Linked DNA regions of Glaciimonas sp. PCH181. The protein of the gene in region 1 interacts with the protein of each later gene in a pairwise test. Links are inferred from orthologs where the notes say so. Each region holds a gene or a part of one and is shown on either strand. Other genes may lie near its edges.

Region 1 (6,879 bases):
TCATATCAGTCAGCCCCAGAATCAAAAATCCAAGACACACTGTTAATCCCATTCCAGCAGACGTCCTTAATTCTCGATCAGGATGGTTAAGTTCACGCGCAAAATAATATGCGGGAACAAAATAGATCGATAGTATCCCTAGCAACCCAAACATCCCCAGAATCGCCATATTGAACAATATTTCATTGTGCGAGTGGGAATAAGAAGCCGTCTCGACGCTAATCAATTTGCGCGTGGCAAGATCTTCTAATCCTGTATCAAAATTCGCTCTGCCAACACCAAAAATTGGATGCTCTTTAAATAATTGCAGCGATGCATCCCATAGCTGTAACCGTAATCCGATCGAGGTATCTTCATTTCCTTTGTTAACATACAGCGATATGTCAGATTTAGCCTCCGCAAATCTCGTTTGTACAACGGTACTAAACGTTGCAACTACACCAATTAAAGCAAGCGTAAAAATTAATATCGTCAGGCGATGACGTAGACGAACGCTCTTAGCGGAAATAAAAATACCGATGATAAAAAATGGAATGGCGATCCAACTACCTCTGGTTTGCGTCAAAACAGTGACGTAGACCCCGAGCAAGCCAGCAAAAACTTTAAGTCCGATTACCCATTTATTACGCGGCTCGGTCCAGCCTATCGACACGACAACTATTGCACTAAACAATAAGGCCATACCGGAAAATGGTATGGTCGCCAAAAAACCAATATTAAGCGGGCGGACAGAGCCGCCTTTTGTAATGAGGTATGTTTTTGCCAGCGCTCCGACTACGCCAAGAATAAATGCCCATTGCATTTTCTTTAAGTAATTCAGCGGTATAGCCAATACGATCCACAACACAGGCGAAAAGAGGGCAATCCGAAGCGCCGTGTCGTAATATTTAACGGCAAACTGACCTGTAGCTAATTGATTCAAAAATACTGCGATGACCAGGGAAGCCATCGCAAGATGAAGCTGCCAATACTCTCTGAGTAGCTGCGCAAACCGCATCTGCATCGGTTTATACCGACTGATTCCGGCGATAAGACTAAATATTAAAACCAGAAAAAAACAAATATTACCGGCGTTATGTAGTCCCAGTGAAAAAGCCGGGAAAAGCATGATGGCAATAAATACCGGCCACGTGTAGTAGGACAAATTCATACTCCAAATTGCTTACAAAAAAAGTAGGTGCTTGTAGCTTTTATCAGCGGCACCTAATATTAATAATCGGGATAAGAACGTTATGAGCGTTACATTACGCACTGACGTTAATTGCTTGCTCGTGTAATGTCGTAACCCAAAATCAATACTCAACCATGACAGCATCCTTGCCTAATCTCGCAGTCAAAGATGCCTGCAAACCATCATTCGGCGAAATACGCCAGGCATCACCCAATACAATATCGCATCCAATCTCTTGACCGGTATAGTGAACCGTCAATGGCAGCCCGGTTTCAGAGCGATGCGACGACAGCATTTCTTTCAGCTCAGTAACGCCGATCTGCGGGGTTGCTGTTGTTAGCGACAATACAAATTGCCGCCCATAATGAATCCGCGCCGCGGCGATATCCATTACTTTTTCGGCCGATACGCGCAAGCCGCCGTTAAATCGATCTTCCGAGACTTTGCCTTGCACGACCAGAAATTCGTCCTCCTTGAAGAAGGCTTTATTTGGCTCGAATTGCTCGCTATAGACAGTGACATCCACGGTCGCGCTGCCATCGTCGAGCGTGACAATGATCATTTTCCCGCGCTGAGTCATTTGCGTGCGCAATCCTGAAATGATTCCGGCTAGTGTTCTTGGATCACGCGATGGTTCCAGATTGCCTAACGGCGTGCGGGCAAAACGACGGGCTTCGGGCGCGTAGGCATGAAATAAGTGGCCCGACAAATAAAATCCAAGCGCGGATTTTTCTTCGGTGAGCTTTTGCTTATCGGTCCATGGCGTGGCCTTGACATATTCTGGCGGCGGCTCCAGATCGCTATCATCGCCGCCGAACAGACTGACCTGATTTGCCGCTGCCAGTTTCTGATCTGCGGCTTCCATCGCCAGCGGCACGGAAGCGATCAAAATACCGCGATCCACGTTGAAACTATCGAATGCACCGGCGCGAATCAAGGATTCGATCGTGCGCCGATTGATCTGGCGTTTATCGACGCGTACGCAAAAATCAAACAAATCAACGAAATGTTTTTCTTTCCGTGCAACAACAATAGCCTCAATCGCATTTTGGCCAGAGCCTTTTACAGCCCCAAGACCATAACGAATGAAGGCCGCTTTTTTCCCCGCTTCGGCCTCAGGCGTAAAGCGATATTCCGACAGATTGATATCTGGCGGCAGCAGCGTCAGCTTGCAAACATCTAACGCATCCTCAACCAGAATTTTAACTTTCTCGGTGTCATCCATCGCCAGCGATAAGTTGGCTGCCATGAAGGCCGCCGGATGATGGGCTTTTAAATAGGCGGTGTGATACGACAATAAAGCGTAGGCGGCGGCGTGCGATTTGTTGAAACCGTAGCCCGCGAATTTTTCCATCAAATCGAAAATTTCATCCGCTTTGGCTTCGCTCAAACCATCTTTGGCAGCACCGTCACGGAATATCTGACGATGCTCTGCCATCTCCTCCGCTTTTTTCTTACCCATCGCACGACGCAGCAAATCCGCGCCGCCGAGCGAGTAGCCGCCGACGACCTGCGCCATCTGCATTACCTGCTCCTGATACACCATGATGCCGTAGGTCTCAGACAAAATACCTTCGGTACGCGGATCGGGATAGTCGAAACGTTCACCGTGTTTACGTTTGCAGAAATCCGGAATCAGATCCATCGGACCCGGACGATATAGCGCCACCAGCGCGATAATATCTTCGAAGCGATCGGGACGTGCATCCTTCAGCATCCCTTGCATGCCGCGGCTTTCCAGCTGAAATACGGCGACTGTTTTAGCAGCGGTCAGCAATTGATACGAAGCGCGATCATTCAGCGGCAATTTCTCCAGACTGAAGTCCGCCATCGCCGGATCGAGATGCTTTATATACCGCACAGCGCGATCAAGAATAGTCAGCGTGGTCAAACCCAAAAAGTCGAACTTGACCAGACCAACGGCCTCGACATCATCTTTATCGTATTGCGATACCACGCCGGCATCGCCGCCCTGCGTGTAGAGCGGACAAAAATCGGTCAGTTTTCCGGGTGCAATCAGTACGCCACCGGCATGCATACCGATATTCCGCGCGATCCCCTCAACCTGCTGGGCCAGACTTAACAGTTGCTTGACCTCTTCTTCATTTTCCAGCCGCTCCGCCAGCATCGGCTCTTCTTTGATCGCATCGGCAATTGTGACGTGCTTGCCCGGCTTGAAAGGGATCAGCTTGGAAATACCATCACAGAAGTTATAGCCAAAATCCAGCACCCGACCGACATCGCGAATCGCGCCCTTGGCGGCCATCGTTCCGAAGGTCGCAATCTGCGACACCGCATCTTTGCCGTATAAATCCTTGACGTGTTGAATCACACGGTCACGGCCTTCCTGGCAAAAGTCGATATCGAAGTCGGGCATCGAGACCCGCTCAGGATTAAGAAAGCGCTCAAACAGCAGGTTATATCGCAGCGGATCAAGATCAGTAATTTGCAGCGAATAAGCGACCAATGAACCAGCACCAGAACCCCGCCCCGGTCCGACCGGCACGCCATTTTCTTTCGCCCAGCGAATAAACTCAGCAACGATCAAAAAGTAGCCGGGAAAACCCATTTTGATGATCGTATCGATTTCAAACTTCAACCGATCCTGATAGCGTTGCCGATTTTGTTCGCGCTTCTCTTCATCCGGAAACAAATGCAGCATCCGCATTTCCAAACCATCTTTCGACTGCTGATCCAGAAAATCGCCAATCGACATCCCATCCGGCGTTGGAAAATCCGGTAACTGGGGCTTACCAAGTTGCAGCGATAAATTACAACGTTTGGCAATTTCAACGGAGTTTTGCAATGCCGCTGGCATGTCGGCGAACAGCGCAGCCATTTCTGCCTGGGTTTTAAAGCATTGCTGATCGTTGAAACGCCGCACCCGCCGGGCGTTGGCCAGCATTTCGCCTTCAGAAATACAGGTGCGCGCCTCGTGGGCGATAAATTCTTCTTTATCCAGAAATTGAATCGGATGGGTCGCGACTACTGGCAATTGCAACTCAGAGGCCAGTGCGACCGCCTGACGAACGTGCGGCTCCATATTCGGCTGATCAGCACGCTGCACTTCGATGTAAAAATTATCCGGAAAAATCGTCATCCAGCGCTCGGCGCAGCGTTTCGCCGCCGCCAGATTGCTATTGTCAATGGCGATGCCGACGTCACCAAAATGCGCCCCGGACAACGCAATCAGACCGTTACCGTTAGGTTGATGCTGAAGATCCTCTAACCATTCCTGGCGAATTTCAGCGCGGCCACGATGCAAATTTTCCAGCCATGCCTTAGATAACAATTCACATAATTGCAAATAACCAGCGCGATTCTTGACCAATAACAGCAGCCGGGATGGTTTATCGCGCGTCTCGTTATTGGTAATCCAGACGTCGCAACCAATGATCGGCTTCACGCCTTTACTGCGGGCAGCCTTGTAGAATTTAACCATGCCAAACAGGTTGGCAAGATCGGAGATCCCTAGCGCCGCTTGCTGATCGTTCGCGGCGGCTTTAATTACGTCATCGATGCGGACTAAGCCATCGACAATTGAGTATTCGGAATGCAGGCGGAGATGGGTGAATTGCGGTGTCGTCATGGGCCGTATTTTACATCGGCCCTCGATCCGAATCGCCATTCATGCGTGTAAATCGCGTTGAAAAGCCGACACGCGTTTATAATACTGTGAAATCAATGACTTACAGTGAAACCACACACACCCAATCTTATGTCGTCCACACCTATTTACGTCAACATCGCAGCATATAAATTTATCACTTTCGACGATACTGCGGACAAACGCGCAGAATTTCTGACAACGTGCACGCAACTGCAATTAAAAGGAACGATTTTACTTAGCCCGGAAGGCATTAATCTGTTTCTGGCGGGTTTGCGTGAACAAATTGATCAGTTTTTGACATGGTTACGCGCTGATGCACGCTTTTCTGATCTGGAAGTAAAAGAGAGTTATTCAAAAAACCAACCGTTCACGCGCATGCTGGTCAAGCTCAAAGCCGAAATCATTACGATGAAACATCCGCTGATTAAGCCAGAACTAGGCCGCGCGCCATCCGTACCGCCAAAAACACTGAAGCGCTGGTTGGATCAAGGGCATGATGATAACGGTCGTGAAGTAGTAATGTTGGATACGCGTAATGGATTTGAGGTGGACGTAGGAACATTCGATAATACGATTGATTATCGGATTGATAAATTTAGCGAGTTTCCCGAGGTGATCGCCACCCATAAGGATGCGCTGGCAGACAAAACAGTTGTCACATTCTGCACCGGTGGCATTCGTTGCGAAAAAGCCGCTATTCATATGCAGGAAATCGGCTTTGACAGCGTTTATCAATTGGACGGCGGAATTCTGAAGTATTTTGAAGAATGTGGCGGCGCACACTATAAAGGCGATTGCTTTGTATTCGATTATCGGACGGCGCTGAATCCCCAACTGCAAGAAACAGCAGCTGTGCAATGTTTTGTTTGCCGCACCGTAGTTACCCCGCGCGAACAATTGTCACCAGAATATGTTGTCGGACAATCCTGCCCACATTGCCCACCTAAAAAAATCTCTCAGAAAAGCCTTGCCGTGAAGTACACAATTCCGGCTGAGTAATCTGGCGTAGTGAGTAAAATAAAAAGGCTAATACGGTTAGGGCTCCGTTGACGCAAGCCGAGTGCGGCCCGGCTTGCATCAACGGGAGAAAAAACCGTTTCAATTACAACCGAACACTCCCAACACAGTACCCCGCAATAGCATCCAAAACCCCAACCTGCTCTCCTACAGCCTCCACCACATTAATCACCATCCCCGGATACCGCTCCTGCGCTTCTAAAACCAACAACGGCAAGTCCCGCTTAACATGCCCACCCTGCCCCAAAAACACCGGCACAATCGTGATTTCAGTCACACCATCCGCAGCAAATCCACCTAAAACCTCCGGCAACTGCGGCGTCATCAACTCCAGAAACGCCAACACAACCCGCACATCAGGCAATCGTTCCTGAGTGATTTTTTGAAGACGCTCAAACGGTTCCACCCAACTAGCCGCACGCGCTCCATGCGCGAACAGAATCATTGCTTTCTTATTTGTTTGCGTTTGCATTTACTTATTTGTGCCTATTAATGCTGAGGATGCCGATTAATACTGAGTAATGTTGATATTCACATCTGCCGCAGACCCGGTCCCAGTTCCCGATGAAAGCAACACATCACCGCCGCTCAACCCGCCAAAGCACCCCAAGCGCCGCCACCAGAAACAATCCACTTGGCACCACTGCCGTAATAAACGGCGGCCACGTATTCAACAATCCCAAATGCGAGAACAAGCTATTCACCAATTGAAAACTCAACCCAATCATAATCCCGGTGAATATCTTCAAACTAACGCCACCAGCACGGAAATGCAGATACGCAAAAGGCAACGCCAGCGCCATCATCACAAATATCGATAACGGATAAACCACCTTCTTCCAAAACGCAATTTCATAACGCTCGGTATGCTGATTATTCTCCGCCAGATGCTTGGTGTATGCCCTCAAATCAAAAGCCGACATCCGATCAGGATCAGCGAATAACACCGACAGAATCTCCGGCGTGATTTCTGACACCATATTCATCTCGGGCTTATTGTGCGTCGCAATCGCCGTATTAATATTATCAACCGTCGTACCGTCAACGAAATCCGTCTGTACCACATCGCTTAAACGCCAGA
Region 2 (2,882 bases), on another replicon or contig:
AACAGCTCTTCGGTCAATTCGTCGTTCGCGTTGGCAACCACTTCACCGGTGTCTTCATCGACGATGTTGCGCGCCAATACACGGCCTAGCAAATAGTCTTCCGGTACCGAAATGTGCTTGATACCAGCCGCTTCGATGTCGCGTACATGCTTTGAATTGATCCGCTTGTCTTTGGCGACCAATGCATTGCCAGACTTGTCAGTAATGTCAAAACGTGCAACTTCGCCGCGCAGGCGCTCTGCTACAAATTCCATCTCCGCGCCATCATTGCGCAAAGCGAAATTATCGAATACGAAGAAATTAGCCAGAATCTGCTCGACCGACATGCCGATCGCTTTTAACAGAATCGTGACTGGCATTTTCCGACGACGATCGACACGGAAGAACAAAATGTCTTTCGGATCAAACTCAAAATCAAGCCACGAACCACGGTAAGGAATAATCCGCGCCGAGAATAGCAGTTTGCCTGATGAGTGGGTCTTGCCTCGGTCATGCTCAAAAAATACGCCAGGCGAACGATGCAGCTGAGACACGATGACGCGCTCTGTACCGTTAATGACGAACGAGCCAGTAGTTGTCATCAAAGGCAATTCGCCCATGTAGACTTCTTGCTCTTTCATTTCTTTAACGACAGGCTTTGTTGGAGATTCTTTATCAAGAATAACCAGTCGCACTTTGGCACGCAGAGGCGACGCGAACGTCAATCCACGTTGTTGACATTCCTTGACGTCGAACGGTGGATCACCGAGGACATATGACAGGAATTCGAGACGCGCAAAACCATTGTGCGAAACGATAGGAAAAATGGACGAGAAGGCAGATTGCAAACCTTCATTTTTACGTTGAGACGGTACTTTGTCTGCTTGCAAAAAGCCCAGATATGACTCGAGCTGGGTCGCCAGCAGGAACGGAACTTGATGAACGTTTGCACGTTTCGCAAAAGATTTGCGAATGCGTTTTTTCTCAGTAAATGAGTAATGCATGGACACTCCGTGAGTGACAGGAAGGATAGAGAATTCAGGATTCGATAAGTAATGTAGCCATATCGGGCAACTAACCAATGCTACCAACGCTGTTAGCTACTAGATAAAACCCACAACCCAACAGCTACGAAACCTCAAGTCTCAGCCCTTCAAGCTCGGCTGCAAAAGGAACGCTATAACCCGATCAAGAGTTAACTAGGTCGAATAAAGAAGACCCAGAACAATAAAATCGAAAACGACAAAGGAGCCAAAGCCGAATGCCCACTTTCGGGGGATTCTGCACTTTGACTCCTGCGTCACCTTGACGGCGACGCACTGTGAAATCAGAATTACTTGATTTCAGCTTTCGCGCCAGCGTCTTCCAATTTCTTCTTGGCTGCTTCAGCGTCTGCTTTAGAGACTGCTTCTTTAACTGGCTTCGGTGCACCGTCAACCAAGTCTTTAGCTTCTTTCAAGCCCAAGCCAGTGATTTCACGAACAGCTTTAATTACGCCAACTTTGTTCGCGCCGAATTCAAGCAGATTAACTGTGAATTCAGTTTGCTCTTCAGCAGCAGCAGCAGCGCCGCCGCCAGCGCCGCCAGCAACAGCAACAGCTGCAGCCGATACGCCAAATTTTTCTTCGAATGCCTTAACCAGGTCATTCAATTCCAAAACGGTCAGGGCGCCAACTGCGTCCAGGATTGCGTCTTTGTCAAGTGCCATGTGAAACTCCTAATTTTATTGATAACTACATCTAATTGGTACTAACGCTGAAAAAAGCGCTGAAACACTGCTTTTAATTAAGCAGCGACTTCAGCATCCGCTACAACTTCAGTAGCGACGACACCGGTTTCGGCTTCTTTTTTCGCTGCCAAGGCAGCCAAACCACGCACAAATCCAGAGATAGGAACTTGCATCATGCCCACAACTTGGGCCAGCAAGACTTCACGGCTCGGAATACTTGCCAACGCTACGACAGCCGCTTTATCAAGCGTCTTGCCAGCGTAGTTACCCGCTTTCAGGACTAGTTTGTCGTTGGTTTTTGCAAAGTCAGCTAAGACTTTAGCAGCAGCAACGGCATCGACCGAGATCGAATAGATCAACGGACCAGTCATTTCTTTGGCGAGTTCAGCAAAAGCGGTACCTTCAACAGCGCGACGAGCTAATGTATTTTTCAATACACGCAGGTACACACCTTGGGTACGCGCATTGGCGCGCAGTTGCGTCAAGTGACCAACCTGGATGCCACGGTATTCGGCCAGTACGATAGTCTGCGCAGCTTTCACTTTTGCAGAAACTTCGGCTACAACGGCCTTTTTGTCATTCAGATTGAGACTCAAGATCAACCTCCATAAATGATGCTCGGTAATGACATAGCCGCAATTGGCTATTCACCTCACATCGGTTCGAACACGGCGTCCGAAGTTAGGAGTTCAGTACTAGCACGCTATTCACGCAACAGTGTTGAGACTACAAAACTTGTTCGGGTGCACCATCTGCGTTGGGTACCAGGCGCTTCAATTTCTCGCTTGGGATTTAACTTTGTGCACCAACCTGCGTGCACGCTGCCCAACGGTCTTTGATTGTCTGGATCGACATAATTGCTTATGCCGGTCCAGCCCAAAGATTCGCCTGAGTCGCCAGCGTTAGTACATAGTTACGTACTGTCGCGACGCCTCAGGACTTAATTCAAATATTAAGCAACCAAGCTTGCTTGCTCAACACGGATGCCAGCACCCATTGTTGAAGACAGCGAGACCTTGCGCAGGTAAACACCTTTGCTGGTTGCTGGTTTAGCTTTGCTCAGCGCATCGATAAGTGCCAACAAATTCGATTTCAATTCAGCATCGCTGAACGATTTACGACCGATAGTGGCGTGAATAATACCGCCTTTGTCAGTACGGTATTGCACTTGACC

Evidence for each region.
Region 2: the proteins of dnaE (region 1) and rplL interact in binary tests that used the Escherichia coli proteins (3 or more experiments, as listed by UniProt). The link is inferred for Glaciimonas sp. PCH181 from one-to-one orthologs.

Annotation. Positions count from the first base shown.
Region 1 is NZ_PYFP01000001.1:2,407,485-2,414,363, forward strand. The notes cover bases 1,093-5,131. They hold dnaE (DNA polymerase III subunit alpha), read right to left. Parts: upstream 4,761-5,131; coding sequence 1,293-4,760; downstream 1,093-1,292. Other genes in these bases: C7W93_RS11030 (O-antigen ligase), read right to left, coding at 1,093-1,150; C7W93_RS11040 (sulfurtransferase), read left to right, coding at 4,890-5,131. In the rest of the region: more of C7W93_RS11030, read right to left, coding at 1-1,092; more of C7W93_RS11040, read left to right, coding at 5,132-5,780; C7W93_RS11045 (sirohydrochlorin chelatase), read right to left, coding at 5,884-6,270; LPS export ABC transporter permease LptG, read right to left, coding at 6,377-6,879. UniProt on the Escherichia coli protein: DNA polymerase III is a complex, multichain enzyme responsible for most of the replicative synthesis in bacteria. This DNA polymerase also exhibits 3' to 5' exonuclease activity. The alpha chain is the DNA polymerase catalytic subunit.
Region 2 is NZ_PYFP01000002.1:893,748-896,629, forward strand. It holds rplL (50S ribosomal protein L7/L12), read right to left. Parts: upstream 1,688-2,882; coding sequence 1,313-1,687; downstream 1-1,312. Other genes in the region: rpoB (DNA-directed RNA polymerase subunit beta), read right to left, coding at 1-983; rplJ (50S ribosomal protein L10), read right to left, coding at 1,765-2,304; rplA (50S ribosomal protein L1), read right to left, coding at 2,661-2,882. UniProt on the Escherichia coli protein: The binding site for several of the GTPase factors involved in protein synthesis (IF-2, EF-Tu, EF-G and RF3). Is thus essential for accurate translation.